3 regions of the Komagataeibacter oboediens genome follow, and region 2 is predicted to be linked to each of the others. Evidence: predicted binding sites of a transcription regulator. Region 2 holds the regulator's gene; each other region holds the start of a gene.
The links. Region 2 encodes LexA, which represses DNA repair genes until DNA is damaged. Its sites were predicted from a motif close to TGTTCTANNTANGTTC; they were not measured.
Positions count from the first base shown of each region.

Region 1 (7,977 bases), on a different contig from region 2:
GCGCAGGCAGGTCAGTTCCGGCAGGAGTTCATGCAGCGTCTCGAGTCCCCTCCGGGCCGCGAACGTGGGGGCGACACGGGCGATGGCGCTGCCGTGTTCGCGCCATGACCGTTGCCAGTCGGGCTGCCAGAAGGCGGGGCGCTGGTTGTGGGCCATGCGTTCGAATTCGGCCTTCTGCCGGTCCTTGAGCAGCCGGCGTAGCCACGAGCGCCGCGCGCTGGCCCCACGCCGTGCGGCGCCCGCCCACAGGCCCGGATCATCGACAAAAGGGGGCGGCGGGTCGATTTCCGGTGAGGCGATGCATGCGATCAGGCAGGGCTTGTGCGTGCGCTGTGACGACGTGATGGCGGCCGCGATCTGTTCGGGGCTGTCGGCGTCCACCTTCCGCACCGACCAGCCCGATGCGCTGTAGCGCGGCAGGATGGCGTCCACGGCCTCGCGCTCGCTTGTCCACAGGCCGACGACCAGCGTGACCCGGTCCAGCCCCATCTGGCCCGCAAGCGCCGCACTTTCCAGCGCGACGCCGGTGGACAGTTCGGTCCAGCAGCCCAGCCCCCATATCCGGTGGTTGACCAGTGATCGCCCAAACCGTGCCGCCAGCGTCTGTTCCGCCAGCGCCATGCCGATCGCGGCCCCCAGTCCCTGCCCGCTGGGGCCGCAGGCCTGACGGTCATGCGGCGGGGCGGGGTGGTCACCCACGCGCGGTGGAAGCGGCGCCTGTCCCGACAGTTCGGCCATGATGCGCGGCAGCACGCGATAGCGGGGGGAGGACACCACGAAGCGGTCCCGGTCCGGCCACTCCGGGCTGGCGGGATCGAAGCGCAGGAAACGACTCCACAATACCGCGCAGAAACACGACATGACCCGGGCATGGGGGGCATAGCGGCGATTGGGTTCATGGATGCCGATGGCATGGCGGATGGCCGTCGTCAGCCGCTGCGGCATGCTGGGGGCTGCGGCTGGCAGCGTGGCGGGCGGGGTCATGCTGATCTGGTCTGTTGGCATCGGCATCGTCCTGGGGTCGGGGAATGATCGGTCGGGGCCGTTTCCGCATGACTACTGCGCTGCGCGGGCGGCGGCAATATTGCGCTATTGTCCCACTATGCCACGTGGGGGGGATACTGTATCGGTATGGGGTCATGTCCCGTCCGTTCCCGCGCCCCGTCCGCCGTGCCGTCCTTGCCGCCGCAGCCTGCCTGCCGGTGCTGGGCGGGTGCGCGCTGGTCAGCCAGAAAACATTCAACCGCCACGCGGGCGACCCGCCACAACTGCCGCAGCGCCCGCCGCCACCGGTGCCCGGCATGGACCGTCCCGCGCTGGTCACGATCGTGGCCGGGACGCCGGAAACACAGTGGAAACCCGCCGTCCGCGCCGCCGTGGCCGATGCCCTGTCGCGCAAGCCCAATGCGCTGTTCACCATTGTGGTCAGCGTGCCCGAGCGCGCCGATGGCAGCCTGCCGGACATGCCGAAGGTGGTGGATGCGGATGGCCAGCCTGTCCTGCAGGCGGTGATGGATGCCGGCGCGGGCGGGGGACAGACGGAAATGGACGCCCGCAGCGTGCCCGCGAACAGCGCAACGCAGGTCTGCATTTACGCGGAGTAGTTCAATGCGCTTTTGCAATCTCCGCCTCCATCATGCCATAAAGGGTGGTCCGCTGGCGGTTAACCCCCGGCGGTAGCGCCGCGTGAGGGGAGCATCATCCCCCCGGCGCGGGTCATCCGTAATGGTGACCGTAATGAATGAAGGCCCCGTGAACAGACCGGGGCGTGCATGGAGAAAAGCAGCAGTGTCCAGTAATCAAGTGGATGGGCATCCGTTCTTCCGGTTCTGCCGGACGGCGCTGGAGAATATACGCGCGCAGGGTCGCTACCGGCAGTTCACCCCACTGGCACGCCAGGCCGAGCGTTATCCCCTGTATGACCAGCCGGAAACACAGGCCACTCCGTCAACCCCCGCCTGCCCGCAGGACCGGGAAGTGGTTGTCTGGTCCTCCAATGACTATCTGGGCATGGGGGTCGATCCCGCCGTGGTCGAAGCCGCCATTCAGGCGATCCATGAACATGGCGCGGGGGCCGGCGGCACGCGCAATATCGCGGGTACCAGCCCTGTCCATACCGCGCTGGAAGCCGAAATGGCCGACCTGCACGGCAAGGAGGCTGGGCTGCTGTTCGTCTCCGGCTATGTTTCCAACCAGGCAACCCTGCAGACGATCCTGAGCAGCATGCCCGGCTGGATATGCTTTTCCGACCGGCTGAACCATGCCTCCATGATCGCGGGCATCAAGGGTGCGCGCGGTTCGACCACGGTCATCTACGAACATAACGACCTTGCCGACCTGGAAGCCAAGCTGGCCGCCGCCCCCAAGGATGCGCCCAAGCTGATCGCGTTTGAAAGCGTGTATTCCATGGACGGCGACATATCCGACATTGCCGGGACATGCGCGCTGGCGCGCAAATATGGCGCCATGACCTATCTGGATGAAGTGCATGCCGTGGGCCTGTATGGCGACCAGGGTGGCGGCGTGTCCGAACGCGATGGCGTGGCCGATCAGGTGGACATCATCGAAGGCACGCTGGCCAAGGGGTTTGGCGTGCATGGCGGCTATATCACCGCACGCAGCGATATTGTCGAATACCTGCGTCTTGCGGCGTCGGGCTTCATCTTCACCACGGCGCTGCCGCCTGCGGTGGTGGCCGCGGCGCTGGCCAGCGTGCGGCTGGTGCGCAAGGATGGCTGGCGTCGCGAGCGCATGTTCGAACGCGTCAATACCTTCCGCGACAAGCTGCGCAAGGCGGGCATCCCCTTCACCATGACACCCAGCCACATTGTCCCGATACCGGTGGGTGATGCCAAGCGCTGCCGGGAGCTGAGTGACCGGCTGCTCAATGATTACGGGATTTACGCCACCCCCATCAATTATCCCACCGTGCCGCGTGGCACCGAACGCCTGCGCCTGACGCCGGGGCCGTTCCATACGGACGAGATGATGGACGACATGGTGACGGCCCTGTCCCGCCTGCTGCGCATCAACGATCTTGCCGCGCAGCCTGTCGCAGCCATGGCCTGAACCACCGCCCGCGCCCGGCATGGCCGGGACGCGGGCTGGCCCGTCTGGCGGTACCCGGGGTCAACGGCTCTGCGCTATGGCCTTTTTCAGGTCGTCATAGCTGACGGCGCCGGGAATGATCTGCCGGGCGTTGAAGACAAAGGTGGGCGTGCCATCCAGCCCGATGGCGCGGGCAAGTTCCATGTTCGCCTGCAGGATGGACGTGACCTTGGCGCCGTTCATGTCACTGGCCAGCATGCCGGCGTTCAGCCCGGACTGGGTAGCCAGCGTGCGCATCCGGTCGGCGGTGGGGGTGACGGAATCATTCATGATGGCCGCCTGCATGCGGAAATACGCCGCCTGTCCCCCCTGCACGAATGCCGCCACCAGCGCCTGCGACGCGATCAGGCTGCTCTGTCCCAGAACGGGAATGACCTTTTCAACAATCCGCAGATCCTTGTCCTCCTTTACCAGACGGTCAAGGTCAGGCAGCACCTTGCGACAGTAGGGGCAGCGCGGGTCATAGAATTCCACCACCGTGGTATGGCCCGTGGCATTGCCCAGTATCGCATCGGTGGCCGCCGGGGTCAGCAGGTCGGTACGGTGGGAGTCCAGCGCATTGCGGGCCGCGTTCTGCTGGGCCGCGTTGGCGCTGTTGCGCAGGGCCGCGATTGCATCGGACAGGATGGTGGGGTCGGTTTTCAGCGCATTGCGCATGATGTCCACGATTTCCTGCCGCTGCGCGGGGGTGAAACTGCTGCTGGCGGCAGTGGCAGCGTGGCCAGCGCCGGGCGTGGTGGCTGTCGCGGTCATCATTGCCCCCGCGGCCAGCAGGGCGTTCAGCAGGCGCGGACGGTGCCGGCGGGGGGAAATGAATGTCACGGGTTTGCTCCGTTGTCATGTCGGGATAATGTGTCTGTAAATGATCGGGCACGGGAAAGGAATGGGCCATGGCGGCGGACAGGGCGGCCTGACCTGTTGCCGACGGCCCGTAAGGCCGTTAAGTCGTGATGGGTCTGCCATGATCGCGCGGTCGTGCGGAATCCGTTGAGTTTATCAAAGCCGACTGCCCATTGGAGAAGCGTTGCGTGCCTGAGCCTTCGATCACCCCTGTTGCCCGTCGGTACATGCGTACGGCGCTTTCGGCCGTTCTGGCAATTTCGGTTGCTGGGTGCGCCGGTCATCGTTATTCGCCCATGCGGCTTGTCTCGCACATGTTCGGTCCGTCGCCCGGGCCGCTGATCGGCACGGTTTCGTCGGACGAACCGCAGGCGACGCTGGTGGGACGTGATATCCTGCAACGCGGTGGCAACGCGGCTGATGCGGCCACGGCCATGGGGCTGGCGCTGTCGGTCACGCTGCCGTCGCGTGCATCACTGGGGGCTGGCGGGGCGTGCCTTGCCTATCGTCCGGGTGACCAGAATGGCGGGCGTGCCTTCATGTTCCTGCCCACCGCGGGGACGGTGGCGGCCCCCGACATGCCGCATGCCGACCGTCCGGCCGCGGTCCCGATGCTGGCGCGGGGGCTGTACCTCATGCACCTCCAGTACGGGTCGGCTGCATTTTCGGAACTGGTGCCCGATGCGATCGCGCTGGCGGCCAATGGCATCAATGTCAGCCGGCAGCTGGCCAGCGACCTTGCCGCCGTTCAGGTGCCGCTACTGGCTGATGCGGGCATCCGCGCGGTGTTCAGCCGCTCGGACGGCAAGGCGCTGGCGGAAGGTGATGCGCTGGTCCAGACCCATCTGTCCGGTGCGCTGGACCAGATCCGCAGCATGGGCGTGGGTGACCTGTATAATGGCGCGCTGGGGCAGTCCTTTGTCGCGGGCAGTCAGGCCGCCGGCGGCGGGTTGCAGATGACGGACCTGCGTCATGCCATTCCGTCCGAACGCCTGCCCATCAGCCTGACCAGCGGGGAAACGCAGATCGCCTTCCTGCCGCCGCCTGCCGATGGCGGCCTGGGCAGCGCCGTTGCATTCCGCGCCGGATCCTCGTCCGATGCGGCGACGCGCGCGCAGTCCAGCATCGCGGCATGGCGGGCGCAGAATGGCAACCACGCATCGGGTACGGGTGACGACCTGACGGCGCGCGCACAGGCATTCGTCAACAGCGGCGGGGGAAGTGGCGGCGGGCTGCCTTCGCTTCCGGCGTCCACCTCGTTCACCGTGGTTGATCATTCGGGCATGGCCGTGGCGTGCAGCCTAAGTATGGACAATCTGTTTGGCACCGGGCGTATGGCGGGCAATACCGGCATCGTGCTGGGGGCATCGCCTGCGCGCCTGCCGCTGCCGCTGTTTACCGCCGCCATCGCCAGCCAGGGCCGCGCCTTCCGTGCCGCGGTTGCCGGTTCGGGGCAGAATGATGCCGCTGCCGCCGTGGGTATCGCCATGCGGCAGATCATGGCGGGACAGACGCCCGACGCCCATCCCGTCACGGCCCAGGGCCGGGTCAATGCCGTGTCCTGCCCGCATGGCCTGCCGGGTGACGCCAGCACCTGTACCGCCGCGACCGATCCGCGTGGCGCGGGACTGGCCATGGGGCCGCGCTAGGCTACGGGCCCGGGCCTGCCGGGCGGTATTATTCCGGACGGGCAGGCATGGGGCCATTGTAAATGGTCCTGTTTTGTTCCATATTGCACTGCATGACCTGCCACCTGTTGCGGCAGGGGGCGCAGGGCAGGATGCCCGGTCTTGGTTTTTTCTTCTCAAACGTCAGGGTAGGCAGCAATGGCACAGGCTCCGGGTATAGACAAAAGCAAGGCCCTGGAAGGGGCCTTGAGCCAGATCGAGCGCGCGTTCGGCAAGGGATCGATCATGCGCATGGGCGAACGCCCGACCGAACAGGTGGACGTGATTTCCACCGGGTCGCTGGGTCTGGACATCGCGCTGGGGATTGGCGGCCTGCCGCGTGGCCGTATTATCGAGATCTATGGCCCCGAAAGTTCGGGCAAGACCACCATGGCGCTTCATGCCATTGCGGAAGCCCAGCGCAAGGGCGGCACCTGCGCCTTCATCGATGCCGAGCATGCGCTTGACCCCGGTTACGCCCGCAAGCTGGGGGTGGATGTCGACAACCTGCTGATCAGCCAGCCCGATGCGGGTGAACAGGCGCTGGAAATTGCCGATACGCTGGTCCGCTCCGGCGCGATTGACGTGCTGGTGGTTGACAGCGTGGCCGCCCTCGTGCCGCGCGCGGAACTGGAAGGTGACATGGGCGACAGCCATGTGGGCCTGCACGCGCGACTGATGAGCCAGGCGCTGCGCAAGCTGACGGGGTCTGTCTCGCGGTCCAACACCATGCTGATCTTCCTCAACCAGATCCGGCTCAAGATCGGTGTGATGTTCGGCAGCCCTGAAACCACGACGGGCGGCAATGCGCTGAAGTTCTATGCATCCGTGCGCATGGATATCCGCCGGATCGGCTCGATCAAGGACAAGGACGAGGTCACGGGCAACCAGACGCGCGTGAAGGTGGTCAAGAACAAGATGGCGCCCCCCTTCCGTCAGGTCGAATTCGACATCATGTATGGCGAAGGGATCAGCAAGGTCGGGGAACTGATCGACCTTGGTGTCAAGGCGGGCATCGTTGAAAAATCCGGGGCATGGTTCTCCTGTGATAGCCAGCGCATCGGGCAGGGGCGTGAGAACGCCAAGCAGTTCCTGCGTGATCACCCGGAAATGGCCGCCGATATCGAACGCCGCGTGCGTGAGCAGGCGGGCGTGGTGGCCGAAGCCATGCTGGTCGGCCCGGACGAGGACGGCGCCGAACATTGATCCCCTTGGCCTGTCCCGTTATGGCAGGCTATCGTTTTCCACCCGTGCGTTATCGTATCGGCGCATGGTGTGGAAACTGAAAAACGGGGATGAGGGCAGCCGGCATGAAACCGCGTCTTGCAATGATCGGATTGCTGGCGTGCCTTGCGGCCTGTAGCGCGGGGCATGACGACAATAATGATCCAGCCGATGTGGATGAGTCCCCGCCCCCGCTGGGTTCCCATGGGGGCGTACGCAGCAGTGCCGCCCATGCCCGCGATGTCCTGCGCCCGCTGTCGCGGCACCTGCCCAGACCGCCCGATCCCACCGATGAAACCGGCACCGAAGCCTATCACACCCCGCCTGATTCAGCGGCGATGCAGATGATCTCGTCAGGCTATGACCCCAATCAGGCCGGGGATGATGACAACGGGTCTGACAGTGATGATGGCAAGCACTTTGTCGTGCCCGATACGCAGGTCAGCTACGGCAGGCAAGGGCAGGGCAGCCACTAAAGCGCATATAGAAATCAGCAGAAGTTTTTGGGTGCCGCCTTTTTTCAGAAAGGCGGCGTTCTTTGGCGTTTTCTGCAAAAAGCGTCACCAAAAACCCCTTTAGACGACCAGCACCGCCCGGATATCGTTCACGTTGGTCAGGGTCGGGCCGGTCATGACCAGGTCGCCCGTCTGCTGGAACAGGGTGTAGCTGTCATGCGCACGCAGGCACGCGCGCGGGTCACACCCCAGCGCGCGGGCGCGGGAGAGGGTGGTGGGGGTGATGATCGCGCCTGCCGCGTCCTCGGTTCCGTCAATGCCGTCGCTATCGGCGGCAATGGCCCATATCCCCTCGTGCCCCTGCAGGGCGTTGGCCATGGACAGCAGGAATTCCGTATTGCGGCCGCCATGCCCCGGCGTGGGCTGGTCGGGTCTGATGGTGACCGTCGTCTCGCCGCCTGACAGCAGCACGGCGGGGCCTGCCACCGGCATGCCATGCTGGCGGGCGGACAGGGCGATGCCCGCCATCAACGTGCCCGCATCCCGGCTTTCCCCTTCCAGCGCGTCACCCAGCACCAGGGGCGTCAGCCCGTATTCGCGCGCGACGCTGGCGGCGGCCTGCAACGCCATGAATGGCGTGGAAACAAGGGTGTAGCGATTGCGCGGCGACAGGGTGCCATTGA
Region 1 covers NZ_JABLUU010000001.1:312,986-320,962, reverse strand. Annotated here, with positions in the region: gene HNO79_RS01410 (transketolase-like TK C-terminal-containing protein) at 1-1,005, opposite strand, end outside; gene HNO79_RS01405 (hypothetical protein) at 1,140-1,604, shown strand; gene hemA (5-aminolevulinate synthase) at 1,738-3,069, shown strand; gene HNO79_RS01395 (DsbA family protein) at 3,130-3,930, opposite strand; gene HNO79_RS01390 (gamma-glutamyltransferase) at 4,176-5,597, shown strand; gene recA (recombinase RecA) at 5,775-6,821, shown strand; gene HNO79_RS01380 (hypothetical protein) at 6,944-7,315, shown strand; gene HNO79_RS01375 (glycerate kinase type-2 family protein) at 7,415-7,977, opposite strand, start outside.
Region 1: recA (recombinase RecA) is a predicted target of LexA. The motif match lies at 5,661-5,676, and genes of this name have one in related genera.

Region 2 (7,977 bases):
TGCCGATCTGAACGGGCTCATGCCTGAAGTCGTGCGCCACGAACCGGCGCGCGCACTGGATGGCGGGGCCGACGGACTGGTTGCCTATCGTGCGCTGGCCGCGATACTGCCTGACCTGCTGGCGCCCGGCGGAATTGCGGTGCTGGAACTGGGCATTGGCCAGGATAGTAGCGTGCCCGCCATCATGCGCCTGTGCGGGCTGCATGTGCTGGAAATCCGCCCTGATCTGGGGGGAATAGGGCGGGCGCTGGTCGTGAAAAAATAATTTGGCAGACAGAAACAGGCGGGCTATATTGCCAAGGCGCAGGGAACACGAACACCATACCCATTTTGCTGTTCCGTTTCCGCGCGGGCGATCCCGATTGCAAAACAGAAAAGCTGGCGTCATGAACCGGAATGGTTCCGCCATGCGCAGGGATCCGTGTCCGGTATCATACCGGACAACCACTATGGCAACAGACGGGACGGCCAGATCGTCCCACGGTCCAGGGCAGCGCCGGCGACCGGCAACAGGAAAGTGCTGCGACAGCTTATGAACATGAAACGCATGCGAGGTCGTCACAATCGTTCGGGCGGCAGCAATGGCGGAAGCGTGCGCCATAACAATGGCCAGATCCCGTTAAACCGCAACCATGTATTCGACAGCAACGGGCCTGACCTGCGTGTGCGCGGCACGGCGCAGCAACTGTTTGAGAAATATCTGCAGCTGGGTCGTGATGCCAGCAGCACGGGCGACCGCGTGATGGCGGAAGCCTATTTCCAGCATGCCGAACATTACTTCCGCATTCTCAACGCGATGACGCAGGCGGCACAGCAGAGCCAGCAGGAACGTCAGGAACGCATGGCCGCCCGCCAGCAGCGACCCGCTGACAATCGCCAGCCCACTGACGCCACCAGCGACGACAGTGCCGAACAGGCCGCCCCCCAGCCACAGCAGGCAGCCGAACCGGCAGAAACCGCCCCGCAGCCGACCGTGGCCAGCGAACCGGCACCCGCACCAGCACCGCGTGCGCCCCGCGCGCCACGCCGGAACAGCCGTGCCAAACCCCCGGTTGAAAAGAAAGAAGAACTGGAATCCACCCCGTCCTGAACGGGAACAGCCCCGTCCGCCCGGTCGGGCGGGGCATTATGGATCAGTCGCGGTTACGTGTGTCAACCAGACGCCAGACCTTGCGCTTGCGCCCATCGCTGGCGTCCGGGGCATCTTCCACCGTGACCAGTCCCTGATTACGCAGCGCCTGCAATGCCAGCCGGGCGTGATAGGTGCCCAGTTCAGGGAACAGATCACCAATTTCCCGCACTGAACGGGCTTTCCCGTCCGACAGGATCTTCAGCACGATCTGCCGTTTGCTGTCATGATTTGTCATGCGCCAGGATCGATGCTGAAAAAAAGTCATGTCTTTTCTATACCAGATCCGTCCCCAATGGCCTAGCGCGGATACGGGGCCCGCTTACACCGGATGCGCCAGCACGGTCCGGATGGCGGCCGTCAGTTTCCCCAGTTCGGACGCGGTTATGTTAAAAGCTGGCGTCAGATAGACGACATGGCGGAATGGCCGCACCCAGACCCCCTGTCCGATCAGGGCGGTCTTCAGGGCATTCATGTCACGTATGCGGTCCAGTTCCACCACGCCGATCGCGCCCATCACGCGCACGTCCACCACATGGGGCAGGCTACGACACGGTTCCAGCTCCGTACGCATCTGCCGTGCGATCCGTGCCACCCGCTCCTGCCAGTCCTCTCGTTCAAACAGGTCCAGCGAGGCATTGGCGCAGGCGCAGGCCATGGCGTTGGCCATGAAGGTCGGCCCATGCATGAGCGCATGCATCGGATTATCCGACAGGAACGCGTCGAACACATGCGTGCGCGCAACAGTCGCCGCCAGCGCCATCGTCCCCGCCGTCAGTGCCTTCGACAGGGTAATGATATCCGGCACGATCCCGGCCTGTTCACATGCGAACATGCTGCCGGTGCGACCAAAGCCGGTAAAGATTTCATCCAGTATCAGCAACACGCCATGCCTGTCGGCCAACATGCGCAGGGTGCGCAGCACATCAGGGGAATGAAACAGCATGCCGCCTGCGCCCTGTACCAGTGGCTCGACAATAATCGCGGCAATACTGTCGCCCGATTGTGCCAGTAATGCATCCAGCGCCCGGGTGCTGGATGCATCGACAGGCAGGTCGGCGATGAAGTGCTCCGGTAACGCACCCTGATACAGGGAATGCATGCCTTCCTCCGGATCGCACACGGCCATGGTGGCCATTGTGTCGCCATGGTAGCCGCCACGGAAAGCCACCAGCTTCGTCCGTCCCGTCCGACCACGGTTCAGCCAGTACTGGATGGCCATTTTCATCGCGACCTCGACCGCAACGGAACCGGAATCGGTAAAGAAAACCCGCTCCAGATCCCCCGGCAGCATGGCGGCCAGACGGCTGGCCAGTGTCAGTGCGGGCGCATTGGCCAGACCACCGAACATGACATGCGGCATACGTCCAAGCTGGTCACTGATGGCGGCGCGGATATGGGGATGGTTGTAACCATGGCAGGCCGTCCACCATGATGCGATGCCATCAATCAGTTCCGACCCGTCCGCCAGCGTAATGGTGCGCCCCTGCGTGCTGACGGCAGGCAGGGGGGGAAGGGCTGTCTGCATCTGGGCATAAGGCAGCCAGACATGCTTCATGCCGCGTTCCAGCCATTGGGGTCCATGCATGCGACCACTCCGTGATATTGCGTGGGCGGGATTGACCGGGGCAGCATGCTCCGGCAGGAGAATGCGCTTCATGGCCCGTTTTGATCCAATTTTCCAGACCGCGCTCGACCATATGGCGGATACGCATACCCGTCGCGTGCTGCGTCCCGTCCAGCATGTGGGGGCAGCCACCGTCATCCGCGATGGGCGGGAACTGGTCAATTTCTCATCCAATGACTATCTGGGCCTGTCCCATCATCCTGCACTGGTGGCGCGGGCTTCCGAATGGCTGCGACTTGATGGCACCGGGTCTGGCGCATCGCGTCTGGTCACCGGAACCATCCCGCGCCATATGCACGTCGAGACACGGCTGGCGGCGTTCAAGGGGTGCGAAGCTGCGGTCATCCTAGCCAGCGGATGGCAGACCAACGCGTCGGTCCTGTCGGCGCTGCTGCGGCTGGCAGCAGGGCAGGGCGCGCCGCCGCAGGTTTTCACTGACCGGCTGAACCATGCCAGCCTGCATCAGGGCTGCATGGCCGCCGGGGTGCGGCAGATCCGTTTCCGCCATAACGACCTGGACCATCTGGACAGCCTGCTGGACCGCCATGCCGGCGACGATCGCGCCATGCGGGTGATCGTGACCGAAAGTGTGTTCAGCATGGATGGCGACCGCACCGACATTGCACGGCTGGCGGCGATTGCCCGGCGGCATGGCGCGTTTACCTATGTTGATGAAGCCCATGCCACCGGCGTACTTGGCCCGCAGGGACGCGGGCTGTGCGCGGAACACGAAATTGATCTGGTGATGGGGACGTTCAGTAAGGCGCTGGGCAGCTTCGGGGCATATGTGGCCGGATCGCGGGCATTATGTGACTGGCTGGTCAATGCATGTTCGGGGTTCGTGTTCACGACTGCCCCGCCACCCGCGGTTCTGGGGGCAATGGACGCGGCGCTGGAACTTGTGCCCACACTGGACGACGCGCGGGCACGGCTTGCGCGCAATGCCACCCATATCCGCGATGTCATTCAAAGGTGTGGCCTGACGTCCGGCCCGTCCACCACGCAGATCATACCGATCATGATGGGGGAGGCGACACGCGCGCTGGCGTTCGCGGCCCGGCTTGAATCCTGTGGCATTCTGGCTACCGCCATCCGTCCCCCCACAGTACCCCCCAATGGCAGTCGCATACGACTGGCGCTGAGTGCGGCCCATTCCGACAGCATGATTGACCAGCTGGCTACTGCCATCACCCATGCCGCGCGGGAGAGTGCGTGAGCATGCAGGCCCCATCGCTGCCCGTCGTACTCGTGCACGGCTGGGCCTTCGATCCGTCATTCTGGGATACGATCCGTGCCGCCCTTGGCCCGATACAAAGCCGGTGTCTGGATTTCGGCTTCTTCGGCCCACGTCCCGCCATGGACCTGCCACAGGTTCCCTATGTTGCCGTGGGGCATTCCCTTGGCGCGCTCTGGCTGCTGCGCCATCATGGCCCCCTGTGTCGTGGGCTGGTGCTGATAAACGGTTTCAGCCGGTTCGGGTCGGCAACGGACTTCACCCATGGTATTCCACGGCGCGTCATCGAACGCATGCGTGCCGGACTGCTGCGGGAGCCCGAAGGCCTGCTGCACAGCTTCCGCCTGCGGGCCGGCATTGACACCCCACTGCCACCCCACATTGAACGCGATCGGCTGGAGCAGGGACTACAGGCCCTGATGGACATGGATTGCAGGAATGACCTGAAACAGGCCACGTGCCCGGTTCAAGCCATTGCCGGGACAGAAGACGCCATTGCGCCCCCGACCCTGACCCGTGCCTGCTTTACGCCGGGAAGCGGTGTGGACACTCCCCAATGGCTGGATGGGGGGCACCTGCTGCCCCTGACCCATGCCACCACCTGCGCCCGGGCCATTACGGGCATGACCCGACGGATAACCGCATGATGACCAGCAAGGACCGCATCGCCACCCGCTTTGGCGCGGCACGGGGATATGATCAGGCCGCCCGCATCCAGCGCATTGCCGCAACCGGACTGGCACGCCGCATTGCCTCCCGGCATGCCGATACGCCGCCCGCGCGCATTCTGGAAGTCGGCTGCGGAACAGGATTCCTGACCGGGGAGCTCCGCAGGGTGTTCCCTGCCGCCCATATCACCGCCACCGATATAGCGCCCGCCATGCTGGACCGTGTGGCCGGGCATATGCCCGATGACGCGCGGCTGGTGCTGCACCACATGGATGCCGAAGCCCCGGATGTAAAGGGACCGTTTGACCTGATCTGTTCCAGCATGGCCATGCAGTGGTTCCCGGATCGCACGCGCACACTGCGCGGTCTGGCGGACCTGCTGGCGCCGGGAGGACTGATGGCGATGACCACGCTATGCGTGGGCAGCTTCAGGCAATGGCGGGAAGCATATGCACGGGCAGGGGTCACGTGCCCCATGCCGGAGTATCCGAGTGCAGACCAGCTACAGGCCGAATGGCCCGCATGTGGCGCAGGGCTGTGGCAGGATGCCGAAATTGTGGATACCCCGACCTCCCCACTGACGTTCGTGCGGGAACTGCGTGCCATCGGAGCCACGCATGTGGAGCATCCCCCCGCGACGGGCACACAGTTGCGCCATGTGTTGGAGGCGGCGGAAACAGGTGGTCCGTTCGCCGTTTCATACCATGTTGGCTACGGGCTGTTCCGCCGTGCGGCATGGCCGGGCGTGTTCGTCACCGGCACGGATACGGATGTAGGCAAGACGGTGACATCCGCAGCACTGGTACGTGCCTGGAACGCCTCATACTGGAAACCCTTGCAGAGCGGTACGGACGACGCCCCGTCCGACAGCACGGGCGTGCAGCATCTGGCAGGCCTGGAACCCGCGCGGATCCATCCACCCGCTGCCACATTCGGAGCCTCCCTTTCGCCCGAGGACGCAGCATCCGTAGCCCATACCCGCATTGACCCCGCCATGATCACATTGCCACGCCATACGGCCGGTGACAGGCCGCTGGTTGTGGAAGGGGCGGGCGGCGTGTTTGTGCCGATTGCCGAAAATTACCTGATGATCGACCTCATGGTCCGGCTGGCCCTGCCGGTGGTGCTGGTGGCCCGCAGCCAGCTTGGAACCATCAACCATACGCTGCTCAGCCTTGCGGCACTGCGCGCGCGGGGGCTGCATGTGGCGGGTGTGATCCTGAACGGTCCACCCGAACCTCACGGGCGCAGCGCCATTGAACGCCATGGTCGGGTGCGCATACTGGCCGAATTCCCACCAGTTGCCCCCATGGGGCCGGAAGCAATAGCGCAACTGGCCGCCCGACTGCCCACATGGGATCAGATGGTGCGGGACGTGCCCTAGTAACGGCGGATCAGACCCGCAAGCGTACCCTGTACACTGACCCGGCCGGCCGGCAGTACCCGGGTTTCATACAGGCTGTTGGCGGGGACCAGCGCAATATCGCCGCCTTCACGCCGCAGGCGCTTGAGCGTGACTTCCTCCCCATCAATCAGGGCGACGACGATCTGCCCGTCACTGGCCTGCGCGCCTTCACGGATGATGACCATGTCACCATCCAGAATACCCGCTTCCTGCATGGAATCGCCCGTGACCTCCAGTGCATAATGGCTGGCCTTGCCCAGCATGTCGGCCGGGACGGTAATGCGGGTGGTTTCCGGCGTAATCGCCTCAATGGGGTTGCCGGCGGCGATGCGCCCCACAAAGGGCACGTCCACCACGCCCGCCAGTATCGCAGGGGCAGGCACGTTGTCCGGTACCGGCGTGGGCGAATCGGACGGGGCAGGCGGGGGCGGCACATCGATATCAGGCAGGCGCAGGATTTCCAGCGCACGGGCGCGATGATGCCTGCGGTGCAGGAAGCCCCGTTCCTCCAGCGCCGAGATCAGGCGGTGAATCCCGGATTTGGAGCGCAGGCCCAGCGCATCCTTCATCTCATCAAACGATGGGGAAAAACCCGTCCTGCGCAGATGGCCGTCAATAAACAGCAAAAGCTCATGTTGTTTCTTTGTGAGCATGCCACATGTCCTTTTGCCGCCGGCGCTGTCGCCGGGTCCGAAACGAGATGGAACAAATCAAAAACCTGTCTCGTGTTCTATATTGGTTCCACACGCTCCGTCAACCGGCATCCAACACCTATTCCAGAACGCGGTCGATACGGATGATCTCGCACGGATCGCCAGCCTTCGCCGGTGGCGCATTGGGTGCACGCAGGACAAGCGCCGCACTTTCGGCCAGCACATGCAACATGGCCGAATCCTGCACAGGGAAGGGCGTGGCCACCAGCCGCCCGTTCCCGTCATGGTCCAGACGCGCACGCAGATGGTCCATGCGCCGGTCGTTTTCCGGCACATCCGCCCCCAGGACTGCGTGCTCCGGCGGCATGACCGGCATGGCAAGCCCTGCCATGCGACGCAGGGCAGGCAGGACAAACACGACCGAACAGACAAACGCCGCCACGGGATTGCCCGGCAGGCCGATAAAAGGCAGGCGCCCCAGATGGCCATACATAAGCGGACGGCCCGGCCGCATGGCGATTTTCCAAAAATCTGTTTTCAGCCCGACCTGTTCCAGCCCACGCCGTACAAGATCATGGCTGCCCACACTGGCGCCGCCCGCGGTCAGCAGCATGTCCACCCCTTCAACCATGCGTTCCAGCGTGGCAAGGTCGGCCATGTCATCGCGCAGGACCGGCAGCATGACCGGTTCGGCGCCCGCCGCACGCAACAGGGCGGCCAGCATGGGGGTATTGGAGTTGGCGATCTGTCCCGTTCCGAGCCCGCTACCGGGCAGCAGCAGTTCGTCCCCTGTCGCGGCAATGGCCACGCGCGGGCGGCGGGTTACCTGCAGCCAGGGATGGTTTGCAGCAGCAGCAAGGCCGATGTCACGCGCGGACAGCCTGCGACCTGCGGGAATGATGTCCTGACCTTCGGCAAAGTCCTGCCCCTTCCGCCGGATATAGGTGCCGGACGCAAGGGTGGTGGTGGTGGTCACGGACTTCCCTTCGGCCTGTGCGTTTTCCTGTATCAGGATCGCATCCGCACCAGTCGGCACGACCGCGCCGGTGAATATGCGCACGCATTCCCCTGGTCCGACCTGCCCTGCAAAAGGATGACCCGCAGGCGCCGACCCGATGCAGGTGAGGCGCGTGCCCTGTGCCGACAGGTCTGCCGCGCGCACGGCATACCCGTCCATGGACGAGACATCGGCCGGGGGATTGGACAGCCGTGAGATGACGGGGGCCGCGCTGACACGCCCGCAGGCATCGGTCAGGGCCA
Region 2 covers NZ_JABLUU010000005.1:78,398-86,374, reverse strand. Annotated here, with positions in the region: gene prmC (peptide chain release factor N(5)-glutamine methyltransferase) at 1-265, shown strand, start outside; gene HNO79_RS06260 (DUF4167 domain-containing protein) at 533-1,090, shown strand; gene HNO79_RS06255 (hypothetical protein) at 1,134-1,397, opposite strand; gene HNO79_RS06250 (adenosylmethionine--8-amino-7-oxononanoate transaminase) at 1,452-2,717, opposite strand; gene HNO79_RS06245 (aminotransferase class I/II-fold pyridoxal phosphate-dependent enzyme) at 2,779-3,972, shown strand; gene HNO79_RS06240 (alpha/beta fold hydrolase) at 3,975-4,637, shown strand; gene bioD (dethiobiotin synthase) at 4,637-6,043, shown strand; gene lexA (transcriptional repressor LexA) at 6,040-6,717, opposite strand; gene HNO79_RS06225 (molybdopterin molybdotransferase MoeA) at 6,836-7,977, opposite strand, start outside.

Region 3 (7,977 bases), on a different contig from region 2:
GCAGGTCAGCATGCCCAGCGCCAGCACATCGACCTTCATGAATTTCAGGACATCGATATCGTCCTTGTCCCATTCGATGATCTGGCGAGCGTCCATGGCTGCCGGTTCGATCGGCACCAGCTCATCCAGCCGATCATGGGTCAGGACAAACCCGCCGGGATGCTGCGACAGGTGGCGCGGCACGCCGATCAGGCAGCGCGCCAGATCCAGCGTCAGCCGGATGCGCCGGTCGGACAGGTCGATCCCCGTCTCATTCAACGCGCCCTCATCCAGCTTCCGCCCCCAGCCCCAGATCTGGCCGGACAGGGTACGGATCAGGTCTTCGGGCAAGCCCATGACCTTGCCGACATCGCGCAACGCCCCTTTCGCGCGATAACGCGTCACCACGGCGGTAAGGGCAGCGTGGTTGCGGCCATAATGACCATAAATCCACTGGATGACCTGCTCCCGGCGCGCATGTTCGAAATCCACGTCAATATCGGGCGGCTCGCGGCGCTCTTCGGAGACGAACCGTTCGAAGAGCAGCGATGTCCGTGCCGGATCGATGGCGGTAATGCCCAGCACGTAGCAGACAGCGGAATTGGCCGCCGATCCCCGCCCCTGGCACAGGATGCCCTGTGATCGGGCGTAACGGACGATGCTGTGGACGGTGAGGAAATACGGCGCGTAATCCATGCGCCCGATCAGGGCGAGTTCATGGTCGAGGGTTTTCCTGACCTCGGGCTGAATGCCCTCGGGATAGGCCGTTGCCGCCCCTTCCCAGGTCAGGGCTTCCAGCGCCTGCTGCGGCGACTGGCCCGGGACGGACACCTCGTCGGGATACTGGTAGGCCAGGTCATCAAGGCTGAAGCGGCAGCGCTCCACGATCTCCATGGTCCGGGCCACCGCTTCGGGATAGCGGCTGAACAGCCGGGCCATTTCTGCAGGCGGCTTGAGGTAGCGGTCCGCATGGCGCTCACGCGCGAACCCGGCTTCGTCGATGGTGGTGTGGTTGCGGATGCAGGTCACCACATCCTGCAGGATGCGCCGGTCATGGGTGTGGAACAGCACGTCATTGGTCACGACCGCTGGCACCCGCGCCTGATGGGCGATGTTCGCCAGTTCATACAGCCGCATCTGGTCATTGGGCCGGCGCCGCAGGGTCAGCGCCATGTAGGCCCGGTCGGCAAAGGCGTCCTGCAGCTTGCGCAGATGCAGGGCGCAGGCATCATCCGCCGTATCCGGGAGCAGGATCACAAGGAGCCCTTCGCCCCATGCCACCAGATCCTCCCAGAGCAGATGGCATTTCCCCTTCCCCGCCCGGGCCTTGCCAAGGGTGAGCAGCCGGCACAGGCAACCATAGGCGGCTCGGTCCGTCGGATAGACCAGCACGGGCGCGAAATCGGCCAGATCGAGACGGCAGCCCACGACCAGGCGGATGCCGGTCTCTTTCGCGGCGACATGGGCCTGCACCATGCCCGCCAGGGAATTGCGGTCGCAGATGCCCAGCGCTTCAATGCCAAGGGCCTTTGCCTGCTCGAACAGTTCAATCGGTGAGGACGCGCCGCGCAGGAAGGAGAAATAACTCGTCACCTGCAGTTCGGCGTATGGCACGCTCATTCAAAGAGACCGTGCAGGAACCAGCCCTGCGAACCGGTCTCGCCATGTTCGCCATCCCCGGTCCGGTAAACCCAGAATGTCTCCCCGCTCCTATCTTCCACCCGGAAATAATCCCGCACGGTGGTCAGTTCAGCATCTCCTTTCCACCATTCGCCAAACACGCGCTCGGGGCCATCAGCGCATCTGATCCGGCGGCGGATGCCGCGCCAGATGAAGAAGACCGGCGGATGGTCGGGCAGCACTGCCATGGTCTGGATCGGCTCAGGACGGGGCAGCAGGCGCGTGGGGCGTGGCCAGTGATCCGGCCAGTCCTTTGCGTCTTCGGGTGCGAGGGCGGGCACGCGGCAGACAGCCCGTTCGGGCGCGTCGCTTTCCACTGGGGCAAAGCGATACAGGGCCTGCGTGCCGACGCGGTTGGCCAGGGTATCGATCAGGTCGGAGACGTCGGCCTCTTCCTCCTCGATCAGGGCGGATACACCCTGGCGGTGCAGGATCGGCTCGGCCAACGACGCGGTCAGCACCATGCGCTCGATCCCGAAGCCCGGATCGATGGTCTCGATCCTGTCACAGAGCAGACGGGTTAGGCGTCTGACGTCCCGCACCGGCATGGCCGTTGCCACGCGGACGGCCTCGGTGCGGCTGTCCACCCGGTGCAGCAGCAGGTCAAGGCGGCGCACGCCCTGCTCGCGTTCCTCCAGCCCGGCGCACAGGGGCGGCACGAGTTTGGTGATGTAGCGGGCTATGGTCTCGGCGGCGCTGATCGGTTCGGCAAAGTTCTGGCTGACCTGCACCGGCGCCTGCAGCCGGACCGGGACAATGGCTTCCGCCTGCCGCCCGAAAGCCTGGTCCAGCCTGCGGGCGACATCCGGACCGAAGCGCAGGGTCAGCGGCGCGCGCGGCATGCCGGCCAGCGGGCCGATGCGTGATATGCCCAGTCCATGGAGACCATCGATGAGGTCGGCTGGCATGCGCAGGGCTTCGATGGGCAGGTCGGTGATCGCTGCCGCCGTTTCACCGGGCGGCACGAGGGTGATGGGTCCCCGGCCATAGCGCGCCAGCGCATGAGCGACACCCCATGTATCGGCAATCGCGGCCCGGGCCGTGATCCCGGACTCCTTCAGGCGCGTGACCATGTTCTCCAGCATGACGGCCTCGCCCCCATGCAGGTGATCGGCACCCGTCGTATCCAGCACGATGCCGTCTGGCGGATCGGGGGCCACGATGGGGGCGATGCGGTGCTGGAACCATAGCGCCAGCCGCTCCAGCCCTGCCCGGTCACCGTCCGGGTCGGCATCCATGATGAGCAGATAGGGATGGAGCGCCTGCGCTTTCGCGACAGGCGCGCCGGGACGCAGACCCAGCCTGCGGGCGGCGAGATCGACCGACAGGATGACCCGTCGCCGCCCCGACCGCCCGGCCAGCACCAGCGGGCGGTCAGGCGCGGGCGCGTCGGTCCCCAGCCGCTTCCTGAGCCGGTCTGTCGGCCAGAGCGGCAGGTAGAGCGAGACGACACGGCGCCAGTCTCCCTTTGGCATCACAGGCCTCCACTTCGAAATCGGCGCATTCGCCCGCGCGGGCACGGATCAGTTCCAGCAGCCAACGGGACCGGCCGACGCCGGGCACTGGCAGCGGCACGGATGGCAGGACCGAGACCCGCCACCGGGTGAACGACGCCGTGGGCTGGCCGAAATCCGCGGCATCCGTCTGCCGCCGCCAGCGCCGTATGGCGATGCCCAGCGCCCCGGATGTCTCGGCCGCCAGTTGCAGGCGGCGCGAGGCGGTCATGGACAGGCGGGCGACCTCGGCGACAACCGCGCCCAGCCCCTGATGGCGCAATGCTTCCTCGAAACAGGCCAGGACATCGACGTCCGAACTGGCCGCAACATAGATGGTCCGTCGCGCCGACAGGCCGACCTGCTGCAGTGCCGGGGCATACAGGTCCTGGCGGTTGGCGATCCACAGCACCTTTCCGCGTGTTCGCGCTGCGATCCCGGCGGAAAACAGCCCGGATGCCGCTGCATTCAGGGCGTCATGGCCGCCGCCTGCCACCTCATGCAGCGCACCTAGCGCCAGGCCGCCATCTGGCAGGCGACCGTCAATCTCGGGCATGCCGAAGGGCAGTACTCCCCGCCTGCGCCGGCCCTGGCCTTCGAGGCGGCTGACCTGTGCTCTCAGCGCCTCCAGCGCGGGACGGGGTTCGGGTGCAGGCATGGGGTCGGACAGTCCATTCGGGTGTTTCTGACACAGAATCAGTGATTGTGTTCGTTATTTGTTCTGGTACGGTGACGAATGTCAACCCATCCTGGAAAAGCGGCTGTGATCCGGACGCGGGCACAGGCTTGCCGTCCGATCTAGGCTCGATGAAAACTGTCTGGATTGCAGGGGTTTATCAGGAACAGTCCGGCCATCCCCTTCGTGCAGGGTGGATACCGTCCGGCAGGACACCCATATCCGGACTCGCGAAAGGACGGCGTGATGTGCAACCTCTATGCGATGACCAGCAGTCAGCAGGCGATCCGGGAGGCGGCCCGGGTCATGACCGACCGCACCGGCAATCTCCGCCCCCTGCCCGAGATCTGGCCCAACACCATGGCGCCCATCGTGCGGAACGCGCCGGATGGGCGTGAACTGGTCATGGCGCGCTGGGGCATGCCCACGCCGCCGGGCTACCTGAAAGGCCACAGGGTCGATCGGGGTGTGACCAATATCCGCAATCCGACCTCGACCTGGTGGAAACGCTGGGAAAGTGTCGCGCATCGCTGCCTGGTGCCGCTCACGGCCTTTTCCGAACCGGAGCGCCTGCCGGATGGGACCAGCAGGCCCGTCTGGTTTGCCCGTAGCGATGGGGAGCCGCTGGCTTTCTTTGCAGGGATCTGGTGCCGGTGGACGTCAGTACGAAAACTGGCGGATGGCGAGACGACGGATGACCTGTTCGGCTTCCTGACCACCACTGCCAATCGGGAAGTCGGCGCCATTCATCCGAAAGTCATGCCGGTCATCCTGACCCGGCAGGAAGAACTGGATCTGTGGATGATGGGGCCCTTGGACGATGCGCTACAACTACAGCCCCCCCCCCTGCCCGACAACGCCCTAAAGATGGTACATGCTCCCCCGGTAGGCAGTTATTAAATGACACCTTTGGCGGGGGGGAAGGTGAATGTCCGCTATGAGTGAGGAGTGATCAAAAGCTGCCACTAGCAGTGCTAACATTCATAAATGCTTTTATTCCTATAACGAATCCCTCCCCAACCGGACTACCCATATCGTGCCTAGAAATCGCAGGACCGGTGGACCGCCGCTGGTGCAGCGGTATTTTTCCAATGTGCGAACCGAGGCCCCAATCAGTTCAGCGGCTTCGCCCCTAGCAGATAGGTGCGCAGGATGCGGGCGGGGGACCTGAGTAGGCGTGCAGGTATAGCGACTTCTAGTGTTGATCATAAAAACATCCCTGTCGATGTGGCCTGTTTCTGGATTGAAGTGAGGCCGGTAAGATGAGGCTGACGGGAAAGAAGCGGCCTGGGAGTGGAGGAAATGACGTGCGCGAATTTCTCCACCCCAAAGGCGTGATGGGGCATAGGATGAGAGCGGAAAAGATGACCAAATATGTTGAGGCTTGACATCAGACATCGGCATGTCTTGCAATCAAGAAAAATCAATATGGTTATTGGAATGACTATGGTCCAAAGTAGGATAATAAATCCGATGATATATTTGGAGTATCGCCAGTGCCGAGGTTGCCACCTGAATTGTCCGCGCAGTTTGATCGTGAGGAAGAAAATGCTCTTGCGCATATTGCGCAATTTAAAAACATATCTGAGATAGATAGTATCGGATGTGTAGAGTGGACGGTAATTTATGAATATGATAAAAATTCTAAAGTAGATAAATTTTTCTATTCCGCCATTTTAAATGAAAATCAAACAGAGGCTGCCTTATCTCGTAAAACGTGGGATCTATCTGTAGGTCAGGGAATGCCAAGCTTTACACAGAGACACGACATGAGGGGTGGTGATATTACCACCTATGATAGATTTGGGATGGATAACGTAGAGCCACTTGTATATTGTCGTAATTTCCATGGAATTAAACCAGATCAATTTGACCTAAGTGAAGAGTTTCGCCTTTTTCATAATTTATACTTTGACAAAAATAGTAATAATTTCATTTATATAGATGGGCGGGGAAATGAGGTTATTGTCGCCGAGATTGGAGACAAAAAAGTTCGTGTTCTGACTTCATTTTTGAAAAAATATCTTGCTGCCCGTCAGATGAATTTAGCTGTGTTTTTTGATCATAGGGCGAATTCTGATCTTTCTCTTTTAGAGGTAAATAATTTAGTCGAGCCTGTCGAGTTTTCATCAAAAGATAGATGTTATTCTTTAGGGTTTGGTGATGGAATTATTTCTGGGAAGACGTTCTCTCGACTTCTTGGAAAAAAAATTATTTATGCGCCTCCTATAGAGGCATGTGGCGTATGGCCCTATGAGGATGCAGAAAAAAAAAGAATATAAAGAATTCATTGTTGGGATTGATGCCGAGGGGAATCTTATAAAAAATACATGTGACCCAGATTGTTTAGCAAATTACTTTGGATCGAACGAGGAATATTCACATTATTTAACTCCTGTATGGTTTTCTCGTGATGTTTTGGAGAAATACTATAATAATCCTGGAAAATATTCTGTTGAAGACGGTTATGTTAGGTGTGGATCGTTGTGGGGCATCCAAATAGACAACAATATACCTGATCATGTCATGGTTTATCTAGGTGATCTTGGGCGGGATTTGTCATCTGAAGAGCAAAGACATTGGGTTAATTATAATTTGACTCCTAGTGACAGAATGCCCAGCAAAGTAAATTTCGAACGTTCGTTCAATGCGAAGTTTTCGATACCAAGTGAGCCTGATTTACTATTTAAATATTTATATCAAAAATTAAACGAAAAATGGATGAAGAAAAATGGATGGCCTCTATTTAGAGAAATTCATTCCGGAGATGCGCATATTATAAAGCAAGTTAGGCTTTTATTTGCCAACAACTTGGGAGAATTTGATCATCAGATACTATTTTTAGTAAAGCTTTTGATTGATTATTTGAATGAATCTCAGTTGGTGAGCGCGTGTGGAGGAGCCCTTCCCGACGAAAAAGGGATTGGAAAATTGGAGCGGTATCTTACGAAATACAATTATCCGCATCGGGTACGAGATATTAAGTTACTGCGATTATTACAGAATTTACGTTCTAGTGGCGCTGCACACGCCAAAGGGGGGCGTTTTGATCGAGTACACAAGGATATTGGTCTTGACAAAAAAACAGCGCCTGAAGTTTTCCGAGAAATAATGGAGAAAATAAATAAAATGCTAAATGATATCCATGACTTCTTTTTTTAATGAAGGCGATTAAAAATTACGAAACTAAAATATATATTCATATATTATATTTCGAGAATTCTAGAGGCAGTTAGGCCTTGATATGGCCTGCTGTGCAGCAAGGATAATGACGGAGAGGAGTTACGTGGTGTAATAAATGGGCAACCAAATCGTGGAGTTCGTCGACCGGCATCAAATAGCAAGAAGTAGGATGGGGCAAAGCGCCGCGAAGTCCATCGATAACACGATGAGCTATTGTCCGCTTTTCTCGAACTCCGACCACAAGCCGACCTTCCGCTTTTGGCCAACTTGGTCGTGAGAGATCGTGTGTCTTATGTCCGCTATGCGGAAATCGATACGAGCCACCGTATGTCCGCCATGAAGGCGTCTGCCGCCTGTCCGCTTCACGTTCCTTGAGCGGACAGGCAGTTCAGGGGGCAAACGGAAGGTCGGCTTTGGGGCATTCAACGACAAATAATAACGGGTTTTCCTTTTTTTATAATCGTGACGTTCATAACATACCTAATATGGTCGCCGCAGGGTAATTTCAGATCCTATTTAAAGCATCTCATTGAAAAACGAAAAATATTCTAACTTGCATAATTCTTCTCCCACATGACTGATTCTATTCTCTCTTGAATTGCATACGCAGCCGCCAAAGCAATGGCGTGCTCTGAAGAGAGTCCAGCCATGTCTACTACGCAACGGCGATCAGTGCTGCCGTCGGCTCGTTCGACAACGATAAAGATACTTGAGAGAGCCGCTGCCTCGTCTGTCCCAAAGACATTGGTAACGGCTAGCGTGTATCTAGCTGGCAATATAATGCACCTTCGCATGTCTTTCGCGCAAGATTTAAGCAGATCGAGACGGGATTTAAAAAGATCATTTACATACTGCGAGATGGATTCTTTTTTCCCAAGTTCGTTGCACCACGCAACCCAACCGCTGGATGTGATGGGCATCATCACCAGCGGACACGTCGGAATTGCAGCTTTCCGGGCTTTGTTT
Region 3 covers NZ_JABLUU010000028.1:12,478-20,454, forward strand. Annotated here, with positions in the region: partial or broken gene HNO79_RS15700 (error-prone DNA polymerase) at 1-1,599, opposite strand, end outside; gene HNO79_RS15705 (Y-family DNA polymerase) at 1,596-3,134, opposite strand; gene HNO79_RS15710 (ImuA family protein) at 3,034-3,810, opposite strand; gene HNO79_RS15715 (SOS response-associated peptidase) at 4,075-4,728, shown strand; gene HNO79_RS15720 (hypothetical protein) at 5,346-6,110, shown strand; gene HNO79_RS15725 (hypothetical protein) at 6,082-6,990, shown strand; gene HNO79_RS15730 (hypothetical protein) at 7,560-7,977, opposite strand, start outside.
Region 3: HNO79_RS15710 (ImuA family protein) is a predicted target of LexA. The motif match lies at 3,859-3,874, and genes of this name have one in related genera.